4 regions of the Pseudomonas sp. SWRI51 genome follow, and region 2 is predicted to be linked to each of the others. Evidence: predicted binding sites of a transcription regulator. Region 2 holds the regulator's gene; each other region holds the start of a gene.
What was found. Region 2 encodes sigma-54, which starts transcription at its own class of promoters, with help from an activator protein. Its sites were predicted from a motif close to ANTGGCATNNANNTTGCTNT; they were not measured.
Positions count from the first base shown of each region.

Region 1: a site for sigma-54 is predicted at 4,661-4,680, ahead of HU720_RS12240 (flagellar basal body rod protein FlgF). Genes of this name have one in related genera too.
Region 3: a site for sigma-54 is predicted at 5,046-5,065, ahead of nirB (nitrite reductase large subunit NirB). Genes of this name have one in related genera too.
Region 4: a site for sigma-54 is predicted at 2,766-2,785, ahead of HU720_RS22680 (CmpA/NrtA family ABC transporter substrate-binding protein). Genes of this name have one in related genera too.

Region 1 covers NZ_JABWRG010000033.1:7,661-15,323, forward strand. The annotation lists gene flgJ (flagellar assembly peptidoglycan hydrolase FlgJ) at 1-1,172, opposite strand, end outside; gene HU720_RS12225 (flagellar basal body P-ring protein FlgI) at 1,182-2,297, opposite strand; gene flgH (flagellar basal body L-ring protein FlgH) at 2,304-2,999, opposite strand; gene flgG (flagellar basal-body rod protein FlgG) at 3,030-3,815, opposite strand; gene HU720_RS12240 (flagellar basal body rod protein FlgF) at 3,863-4,603, opposite strand; gene HU720_RS12245 (hypothetical protein) at 4,952-5,143, opposite strand; gene flgE (flagellar hook protein FlgE) at 5,214-6,569, opposite strand; gene flgD (flagellar hook assembly protein FlgD) at 6,600-7,310, opposite strand; gene flgC (flagellar basal body rod protein FlgC) at 7,326-7,663, opposite strand, start outside.
Region 2 covers NZ_JABWRG010000006.1:12,023-19,685, reverse strand. The annotation lists gene rapZ (RNase adapter RapZ) at 1-692, opposite strand, end outside; gene ptsN (PTS IIA-like nitrogen regulatory protein PtsN) at 695-1,159, opposite strand; gene raiA (ribosome-associated translation inhibitor RaiA) at 1,172-1,480, opposite strand; gene HU720_RS03690 (RNA polymerase factor sigma-54) at 1,559-3,052, opposite strand; gene lptB (LPS export ABC transporter ATP-binding protein) at 3,225-3,950, opposite strand; gene lptA (lipopolysaccharide transport periplasmic protein LptA) at 3,951-4,475, opposite strand; gene lptC (LPS export ABC transporter periplasmic protein LptC) at 4,462-5,034, opposite strand; gene HU720_RS03670 (HAD family hydrolase) at 5,043-5,567, opposite strand; gene HU720_RS03665 (KpsF/GutQ family sugar-phosphate isomerase) at 5,568-6,542, opposite strand; gene HU720_RS03660 (ATP-binding cassette domain-containing protein) at 6,788-7,597, shown strand; gene mlaE (lipid asymmetry maintenance ABC transporter permease subunit MlaE) at 7,597-7,663, shown strand, end outside.
Region 3 covers NZ_JABWRG010000072.1:15,983-23,645, forward strand. The annotation lists gene HU720_RS18100 (RHS repeat-associated core domain-containing protein) at 1-1,267, shown strand, start outside; gene HU720_RS18105 (hypothetical protein) at 1,264-1,833, shown strand; gene nirD (nitrite reductase small subunit NirD) at 2,003-2,365, opposite strand; gene nirB (nitrite reductase large subunit NirB) at 2,365-4,917, opposite strand; gene HU720_RS18120 (bifunctional nitrate reductase/sulfite reductase flavoprotein subunit alpha) at 5,281-7,663, opposite strand, start outside.
Region 4 covers NZ_JABWRG010000131.1:2,485-10,147, forward strand. The annotation lists gene HU720_RS22670 (nitrate/nitrite transporter) at 1-603, opposite strand, end outside; gene HU720_RS22675 (ANTAR domain-containing protein) at 922-1,500, opposite strand; gene HU720_RS22680 (CmpA/NrtA family ABC transporter substrate-binding protein) at 1,510-2,724, opposite strand; gene HU720_RS22685 (quinone-dependent dihydroorotate dehydrogenase) at 2,852-3,874, shown strand; gene rmf (ribosome modulation factor) at 3,984-4,199, opposite strand; gene rlmKL (bifunctional 23S rRNA (guanine(2069)-N(7))-methyltransferase RlmK/23S rRNA (guanine(2445)-N(2))-methyltransferase RlmL) at 4,748-6,955, shown strand; gene HU720_RS22700 (diguanylate cyclase) at 7,055-7,663, shown strand, end outside.

The DNA of each region.
Region 1 (7,663 bases), on a different contig from region 2:
GTACCGAGCGACGCGTAGCTCTCGTACGACTTCATCTGTCTTGCGATCTGCGAGATCTTGCTGGCGTAGTTCGGGTCGGTGGCATACCCCGCCTTTTGCAGCTCTCGCACAAACTGTTCTGGTTTATCGGCAGACTTCACCGCTTCTTGATAGCGCGAGTTGTTCTGCAACAGGCTGACCAGGTCGTGGAAGCTGTCCTGGTACGAATCGTAGGAACGGAACGCTGCGGTCTCCTTGACGAACTGGCCATCACGGAACTCGCTGGTAATCGCCCGTGCCTCGCCACCCTGCCAATTGCCGGTGGCCTTGATGCCAAACAGGTTGTGACTGCTGGAACCATCGCTGTTGCGCATGACCGACTTGCCCCAACCGGTTTCCAGCGCTGCCTGGGCGACCAGGTAGCGTGGGTCGACGCCAATACGCTTGGCGGCTTGCTCGGCCATCGGCAGCATGGTGGCAACGAACTCGTCGCTGCCGGCGAAGGATTTTTTCGGTGCCAACGGTGGCTGGGCCACGGCGCGCCCAAGGATGCGCGTGCCATCGCTACCGGCGGCAAACGCCTGCGCCGGCTCCCAGTCACCCTTGGCCACACCGTTGACCAACGGCTGCCCTTCACGGGCCGGCACGGGGGCGGTGTTGGTGGCGGTAGAGGGCACGATCCCGGCCAGCAGACGGTCGGTGAGCTTGCCCGGCAGCGCCAGGCGCCGCGAGTTGAGCGCCGCCACGTCATTGCGGTGGTTGCCGTTCTGTGCAAGGTTGGCCGCATCGACCACCTTGGTGCCCCACAGCGCCGGCGCCGCACCTTCAATGCGCGGGAACGGGCTGGTATTAGGCGGCGCCGCCTTGTTTTTCGACAGCTGGCGCACCAGCACGTCCTGCAGGCCAATACCGCCGCCCTCGCGGGACATGCTGACGGCCAGCTGCTGGTCATACATGTCGCGGTACTGTTTGACCGAGGAGCTGTTCGACACACTGTCTTCGTCGGCAAGCTCGTCGGTGGCCTTGCGAGAGGCCTTGAGCATTTCGCTGACGAACAGCGACTCGAATTCCTGGGCGACCTTGCGCACGTTGGCGTCGCTGTCGCGGTCGCCAAGCTTGAGCGAGCTCAAGCGGTTGAGGTCGGTGTAGGCGCCGCTGTCGGGCTTGCCGGAAATCAGGCTCTTGGAGTCCATGGCGGGTCCTCAGATCACGATCAGGTCGGCTTGCAACGCGCCGGCCTGCTTCAGGGCTTCGAGGATTGCCATCAGGTCACCGGGGGCTGCGCCCACCTGGTTCACGGCACGGACGATTTCATCCAGCGTGGTGCCAGGGCCGAACTTGAACATCGGCTTGGTTTCCTGCTCGGCATTGACCCGCGAGCGTGGCACCACGGCCGTCTCGCCATTGGAGAACGGGCCAGGCTGGCTGACAATCGGGTCTTCGGTAATGGTCACGGTCAGGCTGCCGTGGGTCACCGCTGCCGGCGACACCTTGACGTTCTGGCCAATGACGATGGTGCCGGTACGCGAGTTGATGATGACCTTGGCCACGGCCTGGCCTGGGTCGATCTCCAGGTTCTCCAGGATCGACAGGTAATCGACGCGCTGGCTTGGGTCCATCGGCGCACTGACCCGCACCGAACCCCCGTCCATGGCCTGGGCGACACCTGGGCCAAGCAGTTCGTTGACCTTGTCGACGATGCGCTTGGCAGTGGTGAAGTCCGGGCGATTGAGGTTCAAGGTCAGGCTGTTGCCCTGGTTGAAACCGCTCGGCACCGCTCGCTCGACGCTGGCACCGCCAGGAATACGGCCTGCCGACGGAACGTTGACGGTGATCTTCGAACCGTCACGGCCCTCGGCATCGAAGCCGCCCACCACCAGGTTGCCTTGGGCGATGGCGTAGACGTTGCCGTCGATACCCTTGAGCGGGGTCATCAACAGGCTACCGCCGCGCAGGCTCTTGGAGTTACCGATGGAGGACACGGTGATATCGACCACCTGGCCCGGCTTGGCGAACGCCGGCAGGTCCGCATGCACCGACACCGCCGCGACGTTCTTCAACTGCACGTTGCCGGAGCCGGCCGGCACCTTGATGCCGAACTGCGACAGCATGTTGTTGAAGGTCTGCAGGGTGAACGGGGTCTGCGTGGTCTGGTCGCCGGTGCCGTTCAGGCCCACCACCAGGCCGTAGCCGATCAGCTGGTTGGACCGTACGCCAGAAATACTGGCGATATCCTTCAGCCGCTCGGCATGGGCTGCGAAGGCGCAGATCAGTAGCAGTGTCGCGGCAATCAACCGTCTAGCGTTGAACATGGTCATCCGTACTCAGAAGGGCCAGAGCGGGCTGAGGAAGAAGCGGTCGAACCAACCAGGCTGGCTGGCATCGGCGAACGAGCCGGTCCCCGAATAGGTAATGCGCGCATCGGCAACCCGGGTGGACGGCACGGTGTTGTCGGTGGAGATATCGTCGGCGCGAATCATGCCAGCGATACGCACCAGCTCTTCACCGGTGTTCAGCGTCATCCACTTTTCGCCGCGTACGGCGATGATGCCGTTAGGCAGCACTTCGGCCACGGTCACGGTAATCGAGCCGGTCAGGGTGTTGCCCTGGGACGCCGAGCTTGCGCCCTTGGTCGCCCGGGTGCCTTCGTAACCGGCATCGAGCGTCAGGTCGCCGCTGCCCAACGGGTTGTTGGTGTTGGGGATGGCACCGAACAACGACGTCAGGCCGATATTGGCCTTGCTGTCCTTGGCGATCTGCGAGCCTGCGTTCTTGCTGGCCGAGGTGCGCTCGTTCAGGGTAATGGTGATGATGTCACCGACCCGGAACGCCTTGCGGTCGGTGTACAGGCTCTGCTCGAAACCGGACTGGTAGATCGAACCGTTGTTGGCCGCCGCCGGCAACGGGGTGCGCGGCAGAACCGGCGCATAGTACGGGTCGTTGGGCTTGGGCGTCGGCGCGACGCAACCGGCCAGCGACACCGCCCCCCCCAGGGCGAAAACGAACAACAGACGCTTCATGACATACCTCACGGTGTTACTGAGTTTGGCTTACAGCTGCTGGGTGACGAACGACATCATCTTGTCAGCGGCGGAGATGACCTTGGAGTTCATCTCGTAGGCACGCTGGGTGGTGATCATGTTGACCAGCTCTTCCACGGTGCTCACGTTGGAGTTTTCCAGGGTCTGCTGCAGCGTGGTGCCGAAACCGTTCAGGCCCGGGGTACCGACCTGCGGCGCGCCGCTGGCTGCGGTTTCCAGGAACAGGTTGTCGCCGATCGCCTGCAGGCCGGCCGGGTTGATGAAGTCAGCGGTCTGCAGGTTGCCGATCACCTGGGAGGCCGGGTTGCCGGCGGTGGTGATCGACACGGTACCGTCCTGGCCGACGGTGAAGGTCTTGGCATCGTTCGGTACGACGATCGCAGGTTCCAGGGCAAAACCATTGACGGTCACGACCTGGCCATCGGAGTTCAGGTGGAAAGTACCGTCACGGGTGTAGGAAACAGTGCCGTCCGGCTGCAGAACCTGGAAGAAACCACGGCCATTGACGGCCAGGTCCAGCGGGTTCTCGGTGGTTTGCAGGCTGCCGGTCTGGAAGTTTTTCTGGGTGCCGACGACACGCACACCGGTACCGACCTGCAGGCCCGAAGGCAGCTCGCTGTCCTGGGTGGACTGCGCACCTGGCTGGCGCTTGATCTGGTAGAGCAAGTCCTGGAACTCGGCACGGTCACGCTTGAAGCCGGTGGTCGAGACGTTGGCCAGGTTGTTGGAAATGACGGTCAGGTTGGTGTCCTGGGCGGACAGGCCGGTTTTAGCGACCCAAAGAGCCGGAAGCATCAGTATTCTCCTCGTGCGCCTGTTTTACGGCACCCGTTCAAGTGTGGTTAGCCGATTTGCAAAACACGCGCCATGGCTTCATCGCCTTCTTTGGCAGCGCTCATCATCTTTACGTGCAGCTCGAACTGACGCGACAACGCCAGTACCGAAGTCATTTCTTCAACGGCGTTGACGTTGCTGCCTTGCAGGAAGCCCGACACGACGCGCACTGTGCCGTCAGCCGGTGCCGCCTGGCCGCTTTGGGTGTGGATCAGGCCGTCAGGGCCTTTGGTCATGGTCTTGATGTCGGGGTTGACCAGCTTGATGCGGTCGACCTCGGCCATCACCCGCGGGTCTTCGCCCATCGAACGGATGCTGATGGTGCCGTCAGCGCCCACTTCGACCTTTTGCTCAGGCGGAATGGCAATCGGGCCACCGTTGCCCATGACCGGCATGCCATTGCCGGTACGCAGCACGCCAAGGGCGTCAATGTTCAGGCTGCCGGTGCGCACATAGGCTTCGCTGCCATCGGGCGCCTGCACGGCGATGAAGCCGTGGCCGCCGACGGCGACGTCGAGGTCACGGCCGGTTTCGATCATCGGCCCTTCACTGAAGTCGGTGGCGGGACGCTCGGTCATGGCGAAGGCGCGCGACGGAAAGCTGTCGCCGAATACCGGCATCGAGCGCGCCTGCTCCAGGTCACGCTGGAAACCGTTGGTAGTAACGTTCGCCAGGTTGTTGGCATGGGCCTTCTGCGCCAGCGCGTTCTGGCTGGCGCCGGTCATGGCCACGTAAAGCATCTTGTCCACAGTCTTCCTCCGCTGCACTGGCGTTCGATTGCCGCTCGCCGCTGCTATGCAGGCTACAAAGCAAGTTCCGAACCAACTTTTGAAAAACTTGAAAAAGCCCGTGGATACGGGCTTTGCGTCGATAAGCTCGGGCGTAGCGTGCCGGATAACCGGCGCTGGGTTGCCGCTTGCGGCAATACAGCCCCCACGCGACGCGATCCCTCGTAGGAGCGGCCTTGCGTCGCGAAAGGGCTGCCAAGCAGCCCCGGCGATTGTGCATGAACCCGAGATCCTGGGGCTGCTGCGCAGCCCTTTCGCGACGCAAGGCCGCTCCTACACACAAAGCCCGGATCGACAGCCGGGGGAGATTCAGTTGTTCAAGTCCCGGCAACCGGCATTGTTAAAGGGCCCGGCAAACTTCTTCCAGCCCTCCCCCGGCGCCCACTGCGCGCACACCAAGCGCCCATCGGCCTGGCTTTCCCAGCGCCACCAAGGCGCCATAGCCGCCTGCGCCTGATAAAGGCCGAACACAGCCAGCAGCATGACCAGCAGCTTTTTCATAAGCGCTCCTGCAAAAATGACGAACCCCTTCAGGGAAGGGGTTCGTCCAGTCCCGCTCAGCCAACCAACATCAGGTCATCTGAATGATGGTCTGCATGATGGTGCTTTCAGTGGAAATGGTCTTGGCGTTGGCCTGGTAGTTGCTCTGCGCCTTGATCAGCTCGACCAGCTCTGCGGTCAGGTTGACGTTGGAAGCTTCCAGCGAGTTGGACTCGACACTGCCCAGGGTGCCGGTCTTCGGCGAATCGATGCCCGGAATGCCCGAAGCAAAGGTCTCGGTCCAGCGGGTACCACCGACCTGCTGCAGGCCCTGGTCATTGGCGAAGCTCGCCAGCGCTACCTGACCAATGGCCCGCGACTGCTGGTTGCTGAAGCTTGCGAACATCACGCCGGTGGAGTCGATCGACAGGCTCGACAGGATACCGGTGGCGTAGCCATCCTGGGACTGCGACATACGCGCGGTCTCGGTGTTGTACGAGGTGGTGCTGTTCATCGACAAGCGCATGCCGTCAGTGGCCGCAGCCGAACCGTTCGACGCCCAGTTGCCGGTAGCATCCTTGGCCGCCGGGATCCAGCCCTTGAGCGTGAAGGTGTTGTTGGTCACCGACCACGCGGTAGCTGGGGTCACCGCTTCGGCAGCCATCGACAGCACGCTGCCGTCGGACTTGAACTTGATAGTACCTTCCAGCGGGTCGGTGCTGGTCGGGTCGAGCGGGTTGCGGCCGTCGACCAGGGTGTACATGGTCCACTCATTGGTGCCGGTCTTGCGATAGAACTGCTCCATGGTGTGCTCGTTACCCTGGCTGTCGTACACCTTGGTCGGGAACGACTTGGTGTAGGTCGTGTCGTCCGAAGGGTCGAACGCCGGGCCACCCGCATCTGCCGGAGGAGTAGGCGTCGGGATGATCGGCAGGGCAATGATGTCGGCTTCGGAGTTCAGGTTGATGCCCTGGTCGATCAGGGTGGTAGCCTTAGGCGCCAGCGCCGAAGTGTCGATCTTCAGGTCGGTCAGGATGCCCTTCTTGATGTTGCCATTTTCATCAGCCGCATAGCCCTGCAGGCGCAAGCCGTCGGAGGTAACGACGAAGTTGTCCTTGTTGTTCTGGAACGCACCGGCACGGGTGTAAACCTGCGCGCCGTTGTCGGACAGGATGAAGTAGCCCTGCCCCTGGATACCCATGTCCAGCACGTTGCCGGTGTTGTTCACGTCACCCTGGCTGAACTGCTGGGAAACCGCAGCCAGGCGCACGCCGTTACCGACCTGGTTCTTGCCCACGCCCAGACGGTTGGCGCCGGCGTACACATCGGCGAACTCGGCACGCGAGGACTTGAAACCAGTGGTGTTGACGTTGGCGATGTTGTTGCCGGTAACGTCGAGTTGCTTGTTGGCTGCGTACAGACCGCTAAGGCCGATATTGAAAGACATGCTGTTGCTCCTTTTGCCGTTCTGTCGGCCTTAGATACCGATTGTTTGTACGTCGGACAGGGAAACCTTGCCCACACCTGCGAGGTTGAGAACCATCTCGCCGGTGGTGTTGAAGCTGACACTGGTGACCTTGGCCGGCAGCAGGGTGTTCATCTGCACCGACTTGCCGTCCACCGTGGTGGTGGCGGTAAAGGTGTAGGTACCCGGCGCGACCTTCTCGCCCTTGGCGTTGGTGCCGTCCCAGATAAAGTCCGCGTAGCCGGCTTTCTGCTCGCCCAACTCGATGGTCTTGACGGTGTTGCCGTCCTTGTCGGTGACAGTGACCTTGGCCTCGTTGATGGCCTGCGGCACGACAAACTGGGCGTTGAAGCTTTCGGCGGTATCGACCACCGCCTTGGTGTTCTGCACGATCACCGAGCGCCCGACCAGGGACGAGGCCTGCAACGCCTGGGACGACGCCATGGCGCTGGCGATGTTGGTCACCGACTCGTTCAGCGAGGTGATGCCTTCGAGGCTGCTGAACTGCGCAAGCTGGGCCACGAACTCGCCGTTGTCCTGCGGATCGAGCGGGTTCTGGTGCTGCATCTGGGTAACCAGCAACTGCAGGAACGCATCCTTGCCCAGGGTGCTGTTGTCGTTGGTACCGCTGAGGCTTTTCTTGTTGGCGGCGTTACCGGAGCTCACGCCTGAGGAGGCGATCACGTCGTTGAGGTTTACACCGCTGGTAGAAGTCGTTGCCATGGTTCGGATTCCTTATCACTGACCCAGGGTCAGAACTTTCTGCATCATGGCCTTGGCGGTGTTCATCAGCTCGGCGTTGGTCTGGAACGCACGGCTGGCGGAGATCATGTCAGCCATCTCCTCGACCACATTGACGTTGGGGTAGTAGACGTAGCCGTCCTTGTTCGCCGCCGGGTGGTTGGGCTCGTAACGGGCTTCCAGATTGCTCTGGTCCTCGATGATGCCCTTCACCTGCACGCCCTGCCCCGCTTCACCCTGCTCTTCGAACAGCGACTGGCCTGCTTGCGCGTTCTGGAAGGTGGTGGCGAATACCGGGTGGCGGGCACGGTAGGTCTGGTCGATGCTCGACGAGA
Region 2 (7,663 bases):
AGGTAGCTGGAGATGTCCTGGAACATTTCCTCGACGTCCGGCTGCGCGGCCAGGTAGTCGATAACCGGCTGTTCGAGGCCAGAATGCTCACGAAGTTCCGGCTTCCAGTAGGGGTTGGGCAGGCAGCGCACATCGAACACCAGGTCGGCGTCCACCGGCATGCCGCGTTTGAAGCCGAATGATTCCACCAGAAACGCCGTACCCGGTTCGGGCTGGTTGAGCAGCCTCAGCTTGATCGAGTCGCGCAACTGATACAGGTTCAGGTTGGTGGTGTCGATCTTGAGGTCGGCCAGATCCGCGATGGGGCCAAGCAGCTCGCTTTCGACGCGAATGGCTTCGGCCAGCGAGCGGTTCTGGTTGGTCAGCGGGTGGCGCCGGCGTGTCTCGGAAAAGCGTTTGAGCAGGGTGTCTTCGTCGGCGTCCAGGTACAACACATCACATTGGATGTGCCGGGCGCGGGCGTCCTCGAGCAGTTCCGGGAAGCGTGACAGGTGGCTGGGCAGGTTGCGCGCATCGATGGAAACAGCAACCTTGGGTTGCTGCAGCTCGGTGTTGATCAGCGCGTTTTCTGCCAACTGCGGCAACAGCCCGGCAGGGAGGTTGTCGATGCAGTAGTAGCCGTTGTCTTCCAGTACGTCGAGGGCGGTGCTCTTGCCGGAGCCGGAGCGGCCGCTGACGATGATCAGGCGCATGTTCAGTGCTCGTTCTGTACGTCCAGGACAACCTGGTACAGGGCCTCGTTGCTGCTTGCCGAGCGCAGGCGATCGCGAACGTCCTTGCGATCAAGCATGCTGGCGATCTGGCGCAGCAGTTCAAGGTGGGCATCGGTGGCAGCTTCGGGGACCAGCAGCACGAACAGCAGGTCGACCGGTGCGCCATCGATGGCGTCGTAATCGATAGGGGCGTCAAGATGCAGCAGGGCACTTACCGGCGCCGTGCAGCCTTCGAGCCGGCAGTGAGGAATGGCGATGCCATTGCCAAAACCGGTTGAGCCGAGTTTTTCGCGAGCGACCAGCTTTTCGAAGACGTCTTGCATCTCCAGCTCTGGTACTTGGTCGGCGATCAGGGTGGCGACCTTTTCGAGGGCGCGTTTTTTACTGCCGCCCGGCACGTTCACGAGGGAACGGCCGGGGGTCAGGATGGTTTCAAGTCGGATCATGGATGAGGGGGATCAGCGGGCGGCTGCGCCTTGCAGCAAGCTTTGCTGTTTTTCCTTGTGTTTTTTCAGTTGGCGGTCGAGCTTGTCGGCCAAGGCATCGATCGCGGCATACATGTCTAGGTGTTCGGCATTGGCGACCACTTCGCCGCCGGGAATCTGGAGGGTTGCTTCAACCTTCTGCTGCAGCTTCTCGACTTTCATGATCACCGTTGCATTGGTGATCTTGTCGAAATGCCCTTCCACGCGGGCGAGCTTTTCAAGCACGTAATCGCGCAGTGGTTGGGTAACTTCTACATGCTGGCCACTGATGTTGACTTGCATACAGCTTCTCCTTTATTGCCCGTGCATAAAGAGGCAGGTGTTGCACCTGCCACTGAAACGCTGTGGCGGACCCCGGTGCTACATCAGTCGCTTGCGCTCACTCGATGGGGCTATGCCCAGCGATTCGCGGTACTTGGCGACGGTGCGACGGGCTACCTGGATGCCTTGTGCCTCCAGTAAACCAGCGATCTTGCTGTCACTCAATGGCTTTTTCTGATTTTCCGCCGCAACCAGTTTTTTGATGATCGCGCGGATCGCCGTGGACGAGCATTCGCCGCCTTCCGCGGTGCTCACGTGGCTTGAGAAAAAGTATTTCAGTTCGTAGATGCCGCGCGGGGTGTGCATGTATTTCTGCGTGGTAACGCGGGAAATGGTCGACTCGTGCATGCCCACCGCCTCGGCGATATCGTGCAGCACCAGCGGCTTCATGGCCTCGTCACCGTACTCGAGGAAATCGCGCTGGTGCTCGACGATCTGCGTGGCGACCTTCATCAGCGTTTCGTTGCGGCTCTGCAGGCTCTTGATGAACCAGCGCGCCTCCTGCAACTGGTTGCGCATGAAGGTGTTGTCGGCGCTGGTGTCGGCGCGGCGCACGAACCCTGCGTACTGCGGGTTGACCCGCAGGCGCGGCATCGCCTCCTGGTTAAGCTCGACCAGCCAGCGCTCGCTGTCCTTGCGCACGATCACGTCAGGTACCACGTACTCAGGCTCGCTCGACTCGATTTGCGAGCCGGGACGCGGGTTGAGGCTCTGCACCAGCTCGATGACCTGGCGCAGCTCGTCTTCCTTGAGCTTCATGCGGCGCATCAGCTGGCTGTAGTCGCGCCCGCCGAGCAGGTCGATGAAGTCGGTGACCAGGCGCTGCGCCTCGGCCATCCATGGGGTGGAAGCCGGCAGTTGGCGCAATTGCAGCAGCAGGCATTCACCCAGGGTGCGAGCGCCGATGCCGGCCGGCTCGAACTGCTGGATGCGGTGCAATACGGCCTCGACCTCGTCCAGCTCGATGTCCAGCTCCGGGTCGAACCCTGCACAGATTTCTTCGAGGGAGTCTTCGAGGTAGCCCTGGCCGTTGATGCTGTCGATCAGTGTCACGGCGATCAGGCGGTCGGTGTCGGACATAGGCGCCAGGTTCAGTTGCCACAGCAGGTGGCTCTGCAGGCTCTCGCCGACCGAGGTGCGGGTGGTGAAGTCCCACTCGTCATCGTCGTTGCTGGGCAGGCTGCTGGCGCTGGTCTGGTAGATATCTTCCCAGGCGGTATCGACCGGTAGCTCGTTGGGGATGCGTTCACCCCAGTCGCCGTCTTCGAGGTTTTCGCTGCTGCTGGTGGATTCCTGGAAGCTGTTGTCCTGAACTTCGGCGACCGGTTTGCTTTCGGCGTTGTCCGCCATCGGGTCGCTGTTGTCGAAATCTTCGCCGTCTTCCTGGCGTTCGAGCATCGGATTGGATTCCAGCGCTTCCTGAATCTCCTGCTGGAGGTCCAGGGTAGAAAGCTGGAGCAGACGAATGGCCTGTTGCAACTGCGGGGTCATCGTCAGTTGCTGGCCCATTTTTAGGACGAGCGATGGTTTCATGGCAGGGGCTTAATACCTTGTTCGCCGGCGCGCATGCGCCATCCACTACACGTAGGGCGCGTGGGCGCCGATTTTAAGCAAGTTATATGCCTGAAAATGCAGCGTTTGCCTAGAGCACTGTAACACTTAAGTCTTGAACGACTCGCGGCAACAGTGCTCCAGGCGGCCCGGATCAGAGGCGGAACTCGTGACCCAGGTAGACTTCCTTGACCAGCTGGTTGGCCAGGATGGTCTCGGCGTCGCCTTCGGCGATCAGCTGGCCGTCGTTGACGATGTACGCAGTTTCACAGATATCCAGGGTTTCGCGAACGTTGTGGTCGGTGATCAGTACGCCGATGCCCTTGTTCTTGAGGTGGTGGATGATCTGCTTGATGTCGCCCACCGAAATGGGGTCGACACCGGCAAAAGGTTCGTCCAGCAGGATGAACTTGGGTGCAGTCGCCAGCGCGCGGGCAATCTCGACGCGGCGGCGTTCGCCACCGGACAGGCTCATGCCGAGGTTGTCGCGGATGTGGCTGATGTGGAACTCCTGCAGCAGGCTTTCGAGCTCTTTGCGCCGGCCGTCGCGGTCGAGGTCCTTGCGGGTCTCGAGGATGGCCATGATGTTGTCGGCCACCGACAGCTTGCGGAAGATCGAGGCTTCCTGCGGCAGGTAGCCGATACCTGCCTGGGCGCGGCCGTGCATGGGCTGGTGGCTGACATCGAGGTTGTCGATGAGCACGCGGCCCTGATCAGCCTGGACCAGCCCGACGATCATGTAGAAGCAGGTGGTCTTGCCGGCGCCGTTAGGGCCGAGCAGGCCGACGATCTGGCCGCTGTCGATCGACAGGCTGACGTCACGCACGACTTGCCGGCTCTTGTAGCTCTTGGCCAGGTGCTGGGCTTTGAGGGTTGCCATTTACTCGGCCTTTTTCTTCGGTTGAATGACCATGTCGATACGCTGACGTGGTGCAGTCACGTTGCCACCGCGACCGGCGGTAGCCACTTGGGTCTTGGTGTTGTAGACGATTTTCTCGCCTTCGGTGGTGTTGCCTTCGTTCTCGACCTTGGCGCGGTCGGTGAGCACGACCAGGTCTTTTTGCGCCTGGTACTGGATGGTCACCGCCCAGCCTTTCATCTTGTCGGCCTTGGCTGCGCTTTGCTGCTGCTCGAAGTAGGCCAGGTTGCCCACCGAGGTGACCACGTCGATGTCGCCGTTGGCGGCACGGGTCATGGTCACGGTGTTGCCTTTGATCATCATCGAGCCTTGGGTGATGATGACATCGCCGGTATAGGTGGCCACGCCTTGCTTGTCGTCTAGGTGGGCGTTGTCCGCCTGGATGCGGATCGGCTGGTCACGGTCGTTCGGCAGGGCGAAGGCGCTCGCGCTTCCCAGTGCTACGCCCAGGCTGAGCAGAAGGGGGATGGTTTTAACGAGCCTCATACTGTCCTCTTACGTTAGAGAGCAGGTCCATCCTGCCTTCTTTCAAATACGCTTTCATTCCTTTGCCCGTAGTGGTGCCACCGGCGCCGTCGATTCTAACGGCTTGCTCGGTCTGCGCATATTCCTTCTGCGGGAACACGGTCATGCGGGTGGTGGTGATGATGGTGTCGCGCTTGCGTTCGTCGGTGCGGGCCACGCGGACCGCGTCGATCAGTTCGACCTCGGTGCCGTCCGGGTTGACCTCGGCGCGCTTGCTCTGCACATGCCACGGGAACTGGGTGCCACGGTACAGGTGCAGGTCGGGCGTGGTCACCAGGGTGACGTCGCTGGCCTTCATGTGCTCGACCTTGTCGGCAGTCATTTCGTACTGCAGCTTGCCCTCAGGGGTGAACTGCACACTGTGGGCATTGACCGCGTAGTAGTCGATGGCACTTTCGTCGACCTGCGCCACGGGCTTGTCGAGGAAGCTTTCTGGGCTGACGTTCCAGTAGCCGACGGCCACCAGTACGGCAGCGATAGCCCCGAGCAGCGCAATGTTTTTAACCTTCTTGCTGAACATGTCCGGCCTTACAGGTAGTGAGCGTTGGCAGCGTCCAGGGTACCCTGGGCCTGCATGATCAGTTCGCAGAACTCGCGTGCAGCACCTTCGCCGCCGCGCGCCTGGGTGATGCCGTGGGCATGTTCGCGCACGAACGCCGCAGCATTGTGCACCGCCATGCCCAGGCCGACCCGGCGAATGACCGGCAGGTCCGGCAGGTCGTCGCCCAGGTAGGCAACCTGCTCGTAGCTTAGATTGAGTTCGGCGAGCAGGCCGTCCAGTACCACCATTTTGTCTTCGCGGCCTTGGAACAGGTGCGGGATGCCGAGGTTCCTGGCGCGGCGCTCCACCACCGGGGTCTTGCGGCCGCTGATGATGGCGGTGGTTACGCCCGAGGCCATGAGCATCTTGATGCCGTGGCCGTCGAGGGTGTTGAACGTCTTGAATTCGCTGCCATCTTCGAGGAAGTACAGGCGCCCGTCGGTGAGCACGCCGTCGACGTCGAACACCGCAAGCTTGATGGCCTTGGCCCGTTGCATCAGGTCCTGGTTCATTTACATCACTCCGGCGCGCAGCAGGTCGTGCATGTTCAAGGCGCCGTTGGGGCGGCGGTCCTTGTCGATGACCACGAGGGCGCTGATCTTGTGGTCTTCCATGATTTTAAGTGCCTCGGCGGCGAGCATCTCGGCGCGGGCAGTCTTGCCATGGACGGTCATGACTTCATCGATGAGCGTGGCATGGATATCGATGTTGCGGTCCAGGCTGCGGCGCAGGTCGCCGTCAGTGAAGACGCCGGCCAGAGTACCATCGGCCTCCAGTACCACGGTCATGCCCAAGCCTTTGCGAGACATTTCAAGCAACGCGTCCTTGAGCAGCGTGCCGCGCTGAACCTGGGGCAGTTCGTCGCCAGCATGCATCACGTTCTCGACCTTGAGCAGCAGGCGCCGGCCCAGTGCGCCGCCTGGGTGCGAGAAGGCGAAGTCTTCGGCGGTGAAGCCGCGGGCCTCCAGCAGGGCGATGGCCAGGGCGTCGCCCAATACCAGGGCGGCAGTGGTGGAGGAGGTCGGCGCCAGGTTCAGCGGGCAGGCCTCCTGGGCCACGCGCGCATCGAGGTTGACCTCGGCGGCCTGGGCCAGTGGCGAGTCGGGGTTGCCGGTCAGGCTGATCATCTGGATGCCGAGGCGCTTGATCAGCGGCAGCAGGGTGACGATTTCGGCGGTGCTGCCGGAGTTGGACAAGGCGAGGATCACGTCATCACGGGTGATCATGCCCATGTCGCCGTGGCTGGCTTCGGCTGGGTGCACGAAAAACGACGGCGTGCCGGTGCTTGCCAGGGTGGCGGCGATCTTGTTGCCGATATGCCCCGACTTGCCCATGCCGACCACCACGACCCGGCCCTTGCTGGCCAGGATCAACTCGCAGGCCTTGACGAAATTGGCGTCGATACGCGCCATCAGGCCCTCTACGGCCTCGAGTTCAAGGCGCAAGGTGCGCTGGGCGGATTGGATCAGCTCGCTGGATTGGCTCATGTCGAAAACGCAATGCCTGATGAAAAGGCGGCGATTATAGCGGCAAAGAGGCAATACCTCACCTCTTCGATGCGTGTAGGAAAACCCTCAAAGCCTGTCTGCTGGCTGAACGGCGCAGGCTCGGCCTTGGGCCGGCCTGTGCAGCGGTGGTATAGTTCGCCGCGATTCGGCCTGCCGGGGAACCAGTGTGCCTTCAAGATGGAATCACACGTCCATGGGACGAGGCTGCACTGCAAGGAGTCTAGATGAGTGTGGATAACGCCTATGCGGTCGAATTGAAGGACCTGACCTTCAAACGCGGCACGCGTAGCATTTTCAGCAACGTGGACATCCGCATCCCCCGCGGCAAGGTCACAGGCATCATGGGCCCTTCGGGCTGCGGCAAGACTACGCTGCTGCGCCTGATGGGGGCACAGCTGCGCCCGACCGGTGGCGAGGTGTGGGTCAACGGCCAGAACCTGCCAAGCCTGTCGCGCAGTGACCTGTTCGATGCGCGCAAGCAGATGGGCGTGCTGTTCCAGAGCGGTGCACTGTTCACCGACCTCGATGTTTTCGAGAACGTCGCCTTTCCTCTGCGCGTGCATACCCACCTTTCGGAAGAGATGATCCGCGACATCGTGTTGATGAAGCTGCAGGCCGTCGGCTTGCGCGGCGCCATCGACCTGATGCCCGACGAGCTGTCTGGTGGCATGAAGCGCCGTGTGGCGCTAGCCCGGGCCATCGCCCTGGACCCGCAGATTCTGATGTACGACGAACCCTTCGTTGGCCAGGACCCGATCGCCATGGGCGTATTGGTACGTCTGATTCGCCTGCTCAACGATGCCCTGGGCATTACCAGCATCGTGGTTTCCCACGACCTGGCCGAGACCGCGAGCATCGCCGACTACATCTATGTAGTCGGCGATGGCCAGGTATTGGGGCAGGGCACACCGGCCGAACTGATGGGCTCGGACAACCCGCGTATTCGCCAGTTCATGAAGGGCGACCCTGATGGCCCGGTGCCGTTCCACTTCCCTGCGCCTGACTACCGCGCCGACCTGCTGGGGGCGCGTTGATGCGCAGAAAATCCATTCTTGAACGAATCCGCCTGTTCGGCCGTGCTGCCATCGATGTGCTGGCTG
Region 3 (7,663 bases), on a different contig from region 2:
GCAGTTGCCTGGCATGGCCGGCTTCACCTTGCCCTCGCAAACCACGCGGCGCTACGACCATGGGCCCACCGAGCGCCTGCATGCAGTCACATCCACCACCGCTGACAACCCAAGCCCGCGAGTGGAAATTCATGCCTATGACAAAGCTGGCAATCTGCTTGACGGTTATCAGGTCAATCGCACCGTAAGGCATGACCAGTTGCTCAGTCACGACGGCAAGCACTATCGCTATGACGGTTTTGGGCGCCTGGTCGAGAAGCGCAGCGCCAGCATGTTGACGCAGCGTTTCGAGTACGACGCAGAAGACCGCCTGACGCGGGTGCATCAACAGCGTGGCCCGATCAGCGAGAGGATCGAGTTCACCTACGACCCGCTCGGTCGCCGCACCAGCAAGACCCTTTATCGCGAAGGGGTCGCCCAAGCGCTCAGCCACACGCAGTTTCAATGGCAGGGGCTCCGCCTGTTGCAGGAGATTACTGATAGTCGGGCGAGTGTGTACGTGTACACCGATGCTTACGGCCATGAACCGTTGGCGCGCATCGATGGTTGTGCCGGCGAAGAACGCCTGCGGTACTTCCACACCAATGTGGCCGGCCTGCCTGAGCAGCTCAGCACAGAGGATGGCGAAATTGTCTGGCAGTGCCAGTACAGCGCTTGGGGCGCCCCGCTGGATGAGCGACACAGCACGGATGAGACCCAGCCGCAAAACCTACGCTACCAAGGGCAGTACCTGGACCGCGAGACGGGCCTGCACTACAACACGTTCCGCTACTTCGACCCGGACATCGGCCGCTTCACTCAGCCCGACCCGATAGGTTTAGCGGGCGGTACCAACCTCTATCGTTATGCGCCCAACGCATTGCTCTGGATCGATCCATTCGGCTGGATGCCATTCTGGAAGCCACTCAAGCACGATGGCATGGGGCATCACCCGTTTCCTCGCGGGCACGCCGATGACCATGGTTTCTCCGAACTCTCGAGCAAATGGGACTCACCCTCCTGGTACCCGAACGAGGTCGACGGCTCAGATAAAGTGCACGAGAATTTCCACAAGGCAATCGCCAAGGAGGGGGTACCGTTCTCGAGCAAGTTCAAAGGGACTACGGCAGACCTGCTGAGCAAGATCGACAAAGCGTATAAACCGTTCACTGAAAAGGGCTTCCTGAAGATTCCCCGGACTGGGCAAATTCTGGCCAAGGACGTGACCATTGGCGAAGCCTTCCGAAAAATCATCGGTTCCAGCAAAACACCAGGATGCGATCTATGAAGAACATCGCCAACATCACGCTGTACGCTCCCGGGATCGTGCTGTTCGACCCACACACCTTGCAGGCCTTCCTGCGCCGCATCGACTACCGCTCCAACGATGTATTTGATCTGTTCATCAATGATCAGGCGGTAGGCAACCAAGCCATCGTCGAGGGAGTGATCTTCCCCATCTACCAAATTCCAGATGATGACTATGCGGTATTCGTAGACGATGCTGGTGCCTTGGCCACAGGTGCCACCAGGCACCTCACCTACCACGGTGCACCGCTGCATATCACCTCAGGGGTACTGATTGTCGCCGACCTCGGGGCACTCATGGCTTGGGACCCGCAGTTCTTCACAAACTACCTCGCCAACTATGAGGACCGGCTGAAGAACAATGATTACCTTGAAGTTGCCCCAGGCAATTACCTGGTCGACATCAGTGGCTACAGCGGGCTAGGGGCGCCGCTGCATCCATTCGGCTACGGCCTGCACTTCAAGCCGGTGCAGCAATTGCCCGCAACCCTGCCCCGTGAAGATTTCGACTTCTCGCTGGAAAGCGCAATGCCCCACATGGGCTGATCGACGTGCAGTGCCAGGCTCTGTCTGAAGTGTATCTGCACTCGCCCGTACGGCGTTGAAACGGCGCTCGGAATGCTCATGTACTCCAATACAGTCGAGCACGACCCCGGCCGTGCCTTGCCCCGTCTCGCCTTGTCTGGCCTTCGCGCAGACACATTTCAGACAGACCCTAGCGCCGGGCAAGCTCCACCTGGCCGCCGCTGATCCGCGCTGCCCACACCGGCAGCGCCTGTTGCGGGTCCTCAAGGCAACGCCCGCTGTCCAGGCAGAAATGCTGTTTGTACAGCGGCGCGGCCACCACCAGCTCACCTTGTACCGAGCCAACCAAGCCACGCCCGATGATGTTGGCCCCTGAGCGCGGGTCGCGGTTGCCGACGGCAAACAGCTCACCGCCCTGCCCCGGCAGGTAGAACAGCGCCACCTGCTGGCCTTCGTGCCAGACCACCACCCCGGAATCGGCGACCAGATCAGCCGCAGTGCACACGGCTAGCCAGTTGCTTTGCGTCTTTACAGCAGCATTGGACAGGTTCATCACACAGCCTCCTCATGGGTCGGGATCAGGTGCAGCGCGCCGGCCGGGCGGCGTTGGCCGCGTTCGCGGACAAAATGCACGTCGGGGTCGGGGCGTTCGTCGTTGACGAAGGTGCGGAAACGCTTGAGTTTTTCCGGGTCGCTCAGGGCGTTGGCCCATTCGCATTCATACTGCTCGACTACGTGCTGCATCTGCGCTTCAAGCTCGGCAGCAATGCCGAGGCTGTCGTCCAGCACCACCTGCTTGAGGTAGTCCAGGCCGCCTTCGAGGTTCTCGCGCCATACCGAGGTGCGCTGCAGCTTGTCAGCGGTACGGATGTAGAACATCAGCACACGGTCGATCAGGCGCACCAGGGTTTCGTCGTCAAGGTCGGTGGCGAACAGCTCGGCGTGGCGCGGGCGCATACCGCCGTTGCCGCACACGTAGAGGTTCCAGCCCTTGTCGGTTGCAATCACGCCGATGTCTTTGCTTTGCGCTTCGGCGCATTCGCGGGTGCAGCCCGATACCGCGAACTTGAGCTTGTGCGGCGAGCGCAGGCCCTTGTAGCGGTCTTCCAGGCGCAGCGCCATGGCCACGCTGTCCTGCACGCCATAGCGGCACCAGGTGCTGCCGACGCAGGACTTTACCGTGCGGGTGGACTTGCCGTAGGCGTGGCCGGTTTCGAAGCCAGCCTCGATCAGCTCGCCCCAGATCAGCGGCAGCTCGTGCAACTGGGCGCCGAACAGGTCGATGCGCTGGCCGCCGGTGATCTTGGTGTAGAGGTCGTATTTTTTTGCCACCTGGCCGATGACGATAAGTTTTTCCGGGGTGATTTCGCCACCAGGAATGCGCGGCACCACTGAGTAGGTGCCGTTTTTCTGCATGTTGGCCATGAAGGTGTCGTTGGTGTCCTGCAGCGGCACCAGCGCCGGGTCCATGATCGGCTGGTTCCAGCACGAGGCCAGAATGTTGCCCACTGCCGGCTTGCACAGGTCACACCCAACATGGCCCTTGCCGTGGCGTTGCAGCAGGTCGGCGAAGGTGCGAATGCCCTCTACCCGCACCAGCGCGTAAAGCTCCTGGCGGGTGTAGGCGAAGTGCTCGCACAGGCTCTTGTCCACGGCCACCCCGCGGGCGCTGAGCTCGTGCTCGACCACCTGCTTGAGCAGCGCCGAGCAACCACCGCAACCACTGGCAGCCTTGGTGCAAGCCTTGACCGAACCCAGGTCTGCACAGCCGCCGTCGATGGCGGCGCACACCGCGCCCTTGCTGACGTTGTGGCACGAGCAAATGGTCGCGCTGTCGGGCAACGCATCGGCGCCAAGCGCTGGCGCCCCTGCGCCTTGCGGCAGAATCAACGCCGCAGGGTCGGCCGGCAGCTTGATGCCGTTCTGGGCGTACTGCAGCAGGGTGTCGTAATAGCTGTTGTCGCCCACCAGCACCGCACCAATCACGTGCTTGCCGCTGGCATCGACCACCAGGCGCCGGTACGAGGCGTTGGCTTCATCGATGAAGCGGTAGCTGCGCGCACCGGGCGTGGCACCATGGGCATCGCCGATGGAACCGACGTCGACGCCCAGCAGCTTGAGTTTGGTCGACATGTCGGCACCAGTGAACGCCGTGGCAGCCTCGCCCATCAGCAGCGCCGCAAGGTTACGGGCCATGGCATAGCCCGGCGCAACCAGGCCGAAAACGCTGCCGTTCCACGAGGCGCACTCGCCGATGGCGAAGATCTGCGGGTCGCTGCTGGTGCAGTGGTTGTCGATCACCACCCCGCCACGGGGGGCGACTTCCAGGCCGCAGGCACGGGCCAGGGCGTCCTGGGGGCGGATGCCGGCCGAGAACACCACAAGGTCGGTTTCCAGGTGTTCGCCGCCGTCGAAGTTCATGCGGTAGCGGTAGTGCTCGCCGGCGCTGATCGACTGGGTAGCGCGGGACAAGTGCACGCCCACGCCCAGCGCTTCGATCTGCGCTTTCAGGGCGGCGCCGCCATCGTTGTCGAGCTGCACCGGCATCAGCCGTGGGGCGAACTCCACCACGTGGGCTTGCAGGCCGAGGGATTTAAGCGCATTGGCCGCCTCCAGCCCCAGCAGCCCACCGCCGACCACCACGCCACGGCGCGCCGAGCTTGCGGCAGCGCGGATGGCGTCCAAGTCATCGAGGGTGCGGTAGACCAGGCGTGCATCACCCGCCGAACCTTCAATCGGTGGCACGAACGGGTAGGAACCGGTGGCCAGTACCAACTGCGCATAGCCGTAGCGGCCCTGGGCGGTGACCACTTCGCGGCGCTCGCGGTCGATTTCCCGCACCGCCTCGCCCAGGTGCAGGTGCACGCCGTTGTCGCCATAGAACGCCTGGTCGCACAGGGCCAGGGTTTCGGCGCAACTGCCGGCAAAGTATTCGGAGAGGTGCACACGGTCGTAGGCGCGCTGACGCTCTTCGCCGAACACATGCAGCTCGAAGCGCTCAAGCGCACCGCGTGCGACCAGTTGTTCGACACAGTGGTGGCCAACCATGCCGTTGCCGACAATGACCAGTCGTTCTCTGGGTGCGCCGTTCGCTGTTGCCTTCATAGCCGATCCTCGATCACGGAAAACAAAAAAGGCGCCTGGAGCTAAAGCTCCAGGCGCCTTTGCCTGTACTCATCAGTGTGTGCCCGTGGATGATCGCCGTTGATCAGCGGGGCTGTTGTGCAAAGGTCAAAGCAGGGACTGTGCCAAACCTTGCAAGCGCGGTCTCTGTAGGAGCGGCCTTGTGTCGCGAAAGGGGTGCGAAGCAGCCCCAGCCCTATGAGCGTGGTGCGCGTATCCTGGGGGCGCTTCGCCCCCCTTTCGCGACACAAGGCCGCTCCTACACCATCAAAGCAACTCCCACGCAGCCGTTGAACCAAGCCGAAAACGAACCAACCCAGTGCAACGCTCACCACTCTGGTGCACTCAATACACATCCCGGCGATAACGCTTGTCGCGCCCCAGCGCCTCGACATAAGCGCCCGCCGCAGCGTCATCCATGCCGCCATGCGCGGCCACCACCTGGCGCAGCGCGCTATCGACGTCCCTGGCCATGCGCTGGGCGTCGCCGCACACATACACCACCGCCCCCGCCTGCAACCACTGCCACAGCTCGGCGCCATGCTCTAGCAGGCGGTGCTGCACATAGATCTTCTCGGCCTGATCACGGGAAAACGCAGTGCTCAGCCGCAAGTGCCCACTGGCCTCCCAGGCCTGCACCTGGTCGCGGTAGTAGAAGTCGCAGGCGGCTTGCTGCTCGCCGAAAAACAGCCAGTTGCGCCCGCTGGCCCCGCGCACTTCACGCTCTTCGAGAAAACCGCGAAACGGCGCGATGCCTGTGCCGGGGCCGATCATGATGATCGGCGTGGCGTCGTCGTCAGGAAGATGAAAATGCTTGGAGGGCTGCGGAAAAATCGCCACATCAAGCGCACCGGCACGGTCGGCCAGGAACGTCGAGCACACCCCTTTGCGCTCGCCATAGCGCACTGTCGAGGTAGTCAGGTGCACCTGGCCTGGATGCGCAGCAGGGCTTGAGCTGATCGAATACAGGCGCGGCTGCAACGGTTTCAGCAGGTCCAGCCAGGTGTCCAGCGCCAGCCGCTGGGGGAAGGCGCGCAGCACATCGGCCAGTTGCCGGCCCCATAGCCAAGCCTTGAGTTCGCCAGGCTCAAGGCCCGCCAGGTCTGCGCTGGTTTGGCTGAACACGTCCAACTGCGCGGGCGTCACCCGAGTGATATCCAGATGGCGCGCCAATGCGTAGGCAAGCGTCATCGGCGGCTGGCCCTTGAGCTGCACCTGGGTGGCGCCATCGAGCTGCATCAGCGCCAGCACCTCATCGACCAGCGCCGGGCAGTTGCGCGGCCATACGCCCAAGGCATCGCCGGGCTGGTAGGTGAGGCCGCTGCCGCTGAGGTCGAACACGATCTGCCGGGTTTCCTTGCTGGAGCCGGGGCCGCTGAGCAGCCGATTTTCCAGCAGCGGAGCCCGCCATGGCTGTCGGCGGCTGTGGCCGTCAGCCAGCGGCGCGGCCTCGGCAAGTGGTTTAGCGCTGCCCAGCTGTACCAGCAGCCTGGCCAGCCAGTTGTCGAAGGCTTCGTCGAAGTCCGGTTCGCAATCGACCCGGTCCAGCAAGCGGTGGGCGCCGAGTTCGGCCAAGCGCTGGTCGAGCTTGCGCCCAAAGCCGCAAAACTGGCCGTAGCTCGAATCGCCAAGGGCCAGCACCGCATAGGGCAGCGCGGCGCAGTGCTGGCCCTGCTCGCCTTGCAGGGCGTGCCAGAACGCCGCGCCGCTGTCTGGGGCGTCGCCATCACCGAAGGTACTGGCGATCAGCAGCACGCTGGCGGCGCCCACCAACTGCTGGGGGCTCACCGCTTCCATGCAGCTCAGCTCAACGGCAAGCCCGGCGCTGCGCAAGCGCTCGGCGCAGCTTTGGGCCAACGCTTCGCCGTTGCCGGTCTGAGAAGCCCAGAGCACGCGGTGGCGCGGCGCTTGCGCAAGTGCAGGCTCGATTGGCGCTGCAAGGTCCAGCTCGACCGCCTCGATACGCTCCCCCGCCACACGTTCCAGCGCCACCGCGCAGTGCTTGAACGCCGGCTGCAACGAGGTGGGGTCCACCGCATCGCAGGTAACGGCGTTGATTGCCAGTTGCTCGCCATACAGGTCGTTCCAGTGGAACGGCGCAAAGCAGCTGCCGGGCAGTACCCGGTCGCTCAGCCTGGCCGGCAGCAGCGCCTGGCCACGCCGCGAGCGGATCGACACCTGGTCCTTGTTGGCGATGCCCAGGCGCTGGGCGTCGTCGGGGTGGATCTCGACAAAAGGCCCAGGGTCGAGCTTGTTCAGGCTCGCCACCTTGCCGGTCTTGGTCAGGGTGTGCCACTGGTGCTGCACACGCCCGGTGTTGAGCACGAACGGGAAGTCCGGGTCGGGCAGTTCGGCAGGTGGCAGCCAGGGCCTGGCGAAAAAGCGCGCCTTGCCGCTGGCGGTGGGGAACGCCAACGCAGGCACCTGGCCGTTGGCGCCGCGCAACAGCGGCTGGCTGATGCCATCGTTGCGGTAGCGCTGCGGGCTGCGGTGATCGGCCCGCCCCGGTGCGCTGGGCCACTGCTGCGGGCGCTCGCGCAGTTGGCGGTAGCCGATGCCGCGCAGGTCGTAGCCGGTGGCGGGGTTGCAGAAACGGCGGATTTCCTCGAATACCGACTCGGCATCGGGGTAGTCGAACGCATGCCCGTAGCCCATGGCGCAGGCGATGCGGGCGATGATGCGCCAGTCTTCCAGGCTCTGCCCCGGCGGCTCGACGGCGCGCGGCATC
Region 4 (7,663 bases), on a different contig from region 2:
GTCGGCCATCGCTTTTGGTTTTGGCCGTTGTGGTGCGTTGCGCGCCAGCAGGGCAAACACCAGCAGGGTCAGCAGCAAAGGCAGCACGGCAAAGCCGAACACGTTGTTCCAGCCAAAGCTTGCCGCCAGAACCGGGGCCAGCAGCGCGGCGAACACCGTGCCTGAGTTGCCGGCACCGGCGATGCCCATGGCCTTGCCTTGGTGCTGCGGCGGGTACCACTGCGATGCCAGGGGCAGCGATACGGCGAACGAGGCGCCGGCGACGCCGAGGAACACCCCCAGCAGCAGGGCCTGTTCGTAGCTGTGTACGCCTAGGTGCCAGGCGCAGGCCAGCGCGATGATGACGATCACTTGGCCAATCAGGCCGGCGGTTTTTGGCGACAGCCGGTCGACCAGCAGGCCCATGACAAAACGCAGGATCGCGCCTGCCAGAATCGGCGTTGCGACCATCAGGCCCCGTTGCTGGGCGGTGAGTTGCAGGTCGGCGGCGATCTGCACCGCCATGGGGCCCAGTAGATACCAGACCATGAAGCTCAGGTCGAAATACAGGAAGGCGGCAAACAGCGTGGGCACATGCCCGGATTTCCAGAAGCTCGTATTCATCGAACACCTCGTTCGGCGTGCTGCACAGGGGCGGAAACGAAAAAGACGCCGCTACCCGGTCCACGGCTGTGGAGGGGGAGCGACGTCTTTGTCGGGAGTGTGTGGCAACCGCCGTTGGCTACCTGGAGTTTAAGTGAGCAAGAGCCGGGCCAGTTCCACAGGCTTGAAGCTGCAACGCAGGGTTGCCCGTGTAGGAGCGGCCTTGTGTCGCGAAAGGGCCGCAGAGCGGCCCCGCCGATTTCTGTATCAGCTCAGAAAACCTAGGGGCGCTTTGCACCCCTTTCGCGACACAAGGCCGCTCCTACAGGCTCCCGTGCCTCAAGGCCCAAGCAGCTCCGACATGGCAATGATCTGCTCGGCCACTTGGATCAGCTTCTGCTGGCGGCTCATGGCCTGGCGGCGCATGAGGGTGTAGGCCTGTTCCTCGTTACAGTCTTTCATTTTCATCAGCATGCCCTTGGCCTGTTCGATGCGTTTGCGCTCGGCCAGTTGCTGGTCGCGGGCAACCAACTGGGCCTTAAGTGCCTGGTCGCTCTCGAAGCGGGCCATGGCCACATCCAGAATCGGCTGCAGGCGGGCTGCATGGATGCCTTCGACTATATAAGCGCTGACCCCTGCCTGGATCGCCTGGCGCATCACCCCCGGATCATGCTCGTCGGTAAACAGCACGATTGGCCGTGGCTGGTCACGGCTGACCATGACCACCTGTTCCATCACATCACGCCCCGGTGACTCGGTATCAATCAGCACTACATCCGGGTGCACCGTTTCGACGCAAGCCGGCAGGTCGATGGTCAGGCTTGGCGCTTCGATGACCTCGAAGCCTGACTCCATCAGCGCAGCCTTGAGGCGGCCGACTTTCTTTTCGGTGTCGTCGATCAGCAAGATACGCAGCATGGCACCCCCTCAGTAGCCGACGCGGGCGCAAGGCGCCGCGTCCAGCGCATGCAAGCTGAAGCTGCGCGCGTAGGCATGGGGGGCGCTGCCGTCCCAGCGGCCACCGTCGATCAGCAAGCTGCTGCGCATCGCCTGCTGCGGGCAGGCAACGCCAAGCGCCTCGGCGGCCTCGCGGTACAGGCCCAGTTGCTGCACCTGGCTGGCGACCCCCAGGTAGTCCGGGTCGTCGCGCAGAACGCCCCAGCGGCGGAACTGAGTCATGAACCACATGCCGTCGGACAGATAAGGCAGGTTGGCCCGGCCATCATCGAACAGGCGCAGCGGGTGCGAGTCCTGCCAATGGTTGCCCAGGCCATCATGGTAGTCGCCCAGCAGGCGCGGTTCGATGTTGCCTGGCGGGGTGTCCAGGTAGGCGCTGGCGCTGAGCAACTGCGCGGTGCTGCGGCGGTTCTCGACGCTGCTCTCGATAAAGCGGCTGGCGGCAAGCACGGCCTTGATCAGCGCCCGTGCGCTGTTGGGGTACTGCTCGACAAAGCCACGGGCGCAGGCCAACACCTTCTCGGGGTGGTCCGGCCACACCGACTGGCTGGTTGCCAGGGTAAAGCCCTGGCCTTGGGCGATGGCCGTTGCCGACCATGGCTCGCCCACGCAAAAGCCGTCGATGCGCCCAGCCTGCATGTGCGCAACCATCTGCGCCGGCGGCACCACCACGCTGTTGATGTCGCGTAGCGGGTGAATGCCTTGGCTGGCCAGCCAGTAGTTGAGCCACATGGCATGGGTGCCGGTGGGGAAGGTCTGGGCGAAGGTCAGCCGTGCGCCACCTTGGTGCACCAATTGTGCCAACGCCTCAGGGCTGGTCACGCCCTTGCGCTGCAGCGCAGGCGACAGATTGATCGCCTGGGCGTTCTGGTTCAGGCCCATGAGCACGGCCATGTCACTGGCCGGCCCGCCGCCCACACCCAGATGCACGGCGTAGACCAGCCCGTACAGGCAATGGGCGCCATCGAGTTCGCCGCTCACCAGCTTGTCGCGCAGGCCCGCCCACGAGGCCTGGCGGCGCAGGTTCAGGGTCAGGCCTTGCTGCTGGGCAAAGCCCTGGGTGGCGGCGACCACAACCGATGCGCAGTCGCTCAAGGCCATGAAACCCAGGTTCAGGCTGGTTTTTTCCGGCGCGTCGCTGCCGTTGACCCAGGCCAGCGGTGATGTCGGGAGGGCAGTATTCACAAGGAACCTCAGGTGTTCGGAAAGGGCAACATAGGCCTTGCGAAGCAACCCATGTGCCATTGCCCTGTCACCGAGGCGATGCGCTGGCTATAATCGCCACCCTCACACACCGCGAGTCCGCCCGCCCATGTATAACCTGGCCCGCCAACTGCTGTTCAAGCTCTCCCCGGAAACCTCCCACGACCTGTCGCTGGACCTGATCGGCGCCGGAGGCCGCATGGGCCTCAATGGCATGCTGTGCAAGCAACCTGCGGCGTTGCCGGTGACGGTGATGGGCTTGAACTTCGCAAACCCAGTGGGCCTGGCCGCAGGCCTGGATAAAAATGGCGCGGCCATCGACGGCTTTGCGCAACTGGGCTTCGGCTTCGTCGAGATCGGCACCATCACCCCGCGCCCGCAGCCGGGCAACCCCAAGCCACGGTTGTTCCGCTTGCCTGAAGCCACGGCGATCATCAACCGCATGGGTTTCAACAACCTGGGTGTCGATCACCTGCTGGCGCGGGTTCGGGCGGCGCGCTACACCGGGGTGCTGGGCATCAACATTGGCAAGAACTTCGATACCCCGGTCGAGCGCGCCCAGGACGACTACCTGATCTGCCTGGAGAAGGTCTACAACGACGCAAGCTACATTACCGTCAACGTCAGCTCGCCCAACACCCCTGGCTTGCGCTCGCTGCAATTTGGCGATTCGCTCAAGCAACTGCTCGATGTGTTGGCTGAGCGCCGTGAGCAACTGGCCACCGCCCATGGCAAGCGCGTGCCGCTGGCGATCAAGATCGCGCCAGACATGAGCGATGAAGAAACCGCGCTGGTGGCCGCCGCGCTGATGCAGTCGGGCATGGATGCGGTCATTGCCACCAATACCACGCTGAGCCGGGAAGGGGTCGAGGGCTTGCCGTTTGGCGGTGAGGCGGGTGGCCTGTCAGGTGCGCCGGTGCTGCAAAAAAGCACCCACACCGTGAAGGTGCTGGCGGGTGAGCTGGGTGGCAAGTTGCCAATCATCGCCGCAGGCGGCATTACCGAGGGGCGTCATGCGGCTGAGAAAATCGCCGCTGGCGCAAGCCTGGTGCAGATCTACTCGGGCTTCATTTATAAAGGCCCGGCGCTGATCCGTGAGGCGGTAGATGCAATTGCAGCGATGCCGCGCTGAGCTGTCAGAAATCGACAGGCATAAAAAAGGGGCCCCCTTTGGGACCCCTTGGGCCGCAGCCCGCCGCCCGGATGGGGCGTGCATGGTGACTCGAATTCAGTGTCCTCGTTCAGCCAACGGCGTGATTTTCGTTGAGTCTGTGAATACCAGCGGTACCAGTCATACCGTCCCAGTTATCGCCGCGGCCTTCGCGCCAGCCGTTGATCCAGGCTTGGCGGACAGATGGCAAGGTGAATGGGCAAAGTTCGCGGGATTTGCCGGTGACTCCATACTGGTAGCCACGTGAAAATGCTCTTTCCAACGGATCACGCTTAAGTCTTCTCATAGGGTGTTGCCCTCACTTGTTGACTGTAATGTCCCGTCGGCCTCTACGAGGCCGGGCAGAATCGTTCTGCCGGTTGCGCCCGCTGCCGGCGTGGCGGGCTAAAAGTGCCACCTCGTTGCGAAGCGGCCTGAGACCAGTTCTAACCAATGCGGGTGACAGTGTGAATGATCGTTTTGTCATAAGGACGTAACGTTTCTGAAGGTGAAGGGATAAGTAAATAAATGCGACTCAACCGTAATTGCCTACAAGCCCGCTATGATCAGGGTTTGGTCGGCGTTTGAAATCATTTAGCCAGTGTTGCTGGCTGAAGCCTGTAACATCTGCTAACGCGACGAAGGGTCACATCCAGGCCCTCTGTCGATGAAATTTTCACACTGCCCGACGATCCAAGCCTCTTGCCAACCGGCAGTTGCTACGTCAGTCGGGCGGCCAGGCCCAAGCGAACGTCTTCGCCGGCCACCCGCACGCTTCACAAAAAGCGTGTGGGCAAACAGCGGCAGCCGATGCGTCGGCGTGCCATTTACCTAGCCAAAGGCTCTGGATCAACCATGTCGGACCGTTTCGAACTATATCTCACCTGCCCCAAAGGCCTGGAAGGCCTGCTTGCCGAGGAAGCCCGCAACCTGGGCCTGGACGAGGTGCGTGAACACACCTCGGCCATCCGCGGCGAGGCCGACATGGAAACCGCCTACCGCCTGTGCCTGTGGTCGCGCCTGGCCAACCGCGTATTGCTGGTGCTCAAGCGCTTCTCCATGAAGAACGCTGACGACCTGTACGACGGCGTCAACGCCGTGGACTGGGCCGACCACCTGCTTGCCGACGGCACCCTGGCGGTGGAATTCAGTGGCCATGGCTCGGGTATCGACAACACCCACTTCGGTGCGCTCAAGGTCAAGGACGCCATCGTCGACAAGTTGCGCAACCGCGAAGGCCTGCGCCCCTCGGTGGACAAGCTCGACCCTGACCTGCGCGTGCACCTGCGCCTGGACCGTGGCGAGGCGATCCTGTCCCTCGACTTGTCTGGCCACAGCCTGCACCAGCGCGGCTACCGCCTGCAGCAGGGCGCCGCGCCGCTGAAAGAAAACCTTGCAGCGGCCGTACTGATCCGTTCCGGCTGGCCGCGCATCGCCGCTGAAGGCGGTGCACTGGCTGACCCGATGTGCGGTGTGGGTACTTTCCTGGTAGAGGCGGCGATGATCGCCGCTGACATTGCACCCAACCTCAAGCGTGAGCGCTGGGGTTTCAGCGCCTGGCTTGGCCATGTGCCGGCGTTGTGGCGCAAGCTGCACGACGAGGCCCTGGCACGCGCCCAGGCAGGCCTGGCCAAGCCGCCGCTGTGGATTCGCGGCTACGAGGCCGACCCGCGGCTGATCCAGCCGGGGCGCAACAACGTCGAGCGTGCCGGCCTGGGCGACTGGGTGAAGATCTACCAAGGCGAGGTGGCAAGCTTCGAGCCACGCCCGGACCAGAACCAGAAAGGCCTGGTCATCAGCAACCCGCCTTACGGCGAGCGCCTGGGTGATGAAGCCAGCCTGCTGTACCTTTACCAGAACCTCGGCGAACGCCTGCGCCAGGCATGCATGGGCTGGGAGGCGGCGGTGTTCACCGGCGCGCCTGAGCTGGGCAAGCGCATGGGCATTCGCAGCCACAAGCAGTACGCATTCTGGAACGGCGCGCTGCCGTGCAAGCTGCTGCTGTTCAAGGTTCAGCCTGATCAGTTCGTCACTGGCGAGCGGCGCCAGGCTGGCGCCGATAACACCGACGCCGACAGCCACGAGCCGCGCAGCCCGGTGGCTGTAGCCAGCGAATCTGCCCGCCTGTCCGAAGGCGCGCAGATGTTCGCCAACCGCCTGCAGAAAAACTTCAAGCAGTTGGGCAAGTGGGCCCGCCGCGAAAAAGTCGATTGCTATCGCGTCTACGATGCCGATATGCCCGAGTACGCCCTGGCCGTCGACCTTTACCACGACTGGGTGCATGTGCAGGAATACGCAGCGCCACGCTCGATCGACCCGGAAAAAGCCCAGGTGCGCCTGATCGATGCGCTGTCGGCCATTCCCCAGGCGTTGGGCGTTGACCCCAAAAGAGTGGTGCTCAAGCGCCGCGAGCGCCAGAGCGGCACCCGCCAGTACGAGCGCCAGGCCACCGAAGGGCGCTTCCAGGAAGTCAACGAAGGCGGCGTCAAGCTGCTGGTCAACCTCACCGACTACCTGGACACCGGGCTGTTCCTTGATCACCGCCCGATGCGTATGCGCATCCAGCGTGAAGCGGCCGGCAAGAACTTCCTCAACCTGTTCTGCTATACCGCAACGGTCAGTGTGCATGCCGCCAAGGGCGGTGCACGCAGCACCACCAGTGTCGACCTGTCGAAGACCTACCTGGACTGGGCGCGGCGCAACCTGTCGCTGAACGGCTTCTCCGAGCGTAACCGCCTGGAGCAGGGTGATGTGATGGACTGGCTGCGTAACGCCCAAGGCACCTACGAGCTGATTTTCATCGACCCGCCGACCTTCTCCAACTCCAAGCGCATGGAAGGGGTTTTCGATGTGCAGCGTGACCATGTCGAACTGCTCGACCTGGCCATGGCGCGACTGGCGCCCGGTGGTGTGCTGTATTTCTCCAACAACTTCCGCAAGTTCCAGCTTGATGAGCACCTGGCCACGCGGTATGCGGTTGAGGAAATCAGCGCGCAAACCCTGGACCCGGATTTTGCCCGCAACAATCGCATCCACCGTGCCTGGCAATTGCGTCTGCGCTGACTGAACTGGGGGCTGGCGTGAATGCTGGCCTTTAGCTATAAAGCATGCAGGCATTGACCATTCGCAGGACGCTGAAGCTGTAGTCGCTGAGAGTCCTCTATGTGGAAAGTACCTGCAAAGCTGTCCGGCCTGTTCGCCGAGGAACTCTCCGCCCTGGGCGTGGCGCTGACTGCCCTGGTTGCCGGTGGCGTGCTCACCGGGGCCCTGGCGCTCGCCACCCAGGCGTTCTACAAGCAGCAACTGCACCAGCGCTTCGAACTGCTGGCCAGCGAGCGCTACAGCCGCATCGCTGAGCGGTTCGAGGAGCAGGAGCAGCGCCTGGACGGGCTGCGGCGTTTCTTCAGCTATTCCTCCGACATCACCCCAGCCGAATTCGACGGTTACGCACGCCCGTTGCTGCGCCGCACGCAGGCGTTTTCGTGGGCGCCACGTGTGGCCGGCGTCGAGCGCGAAGCCTTCGAACGGATGGCCAGCGTTCGCCTGGGGCAGCCTTACCGCATTCTCGATCACGATGCCCAGGCCGGGTGGCACGCCGCGCCTGCGCGCGATGTGTACTACCCGATTCTCTACACCCAGGCGGTCAACCAGCACGGCCAGTTGTTCGGCTTTGACCAGAACGGCCAGCCGCTGCGCGCTGCGGCCCTGGCGCGGGCTGTAAGCCCGGGGAGCATGGCGGTGTCGGCGCCGCTGGACATGATCAGTGTGCAG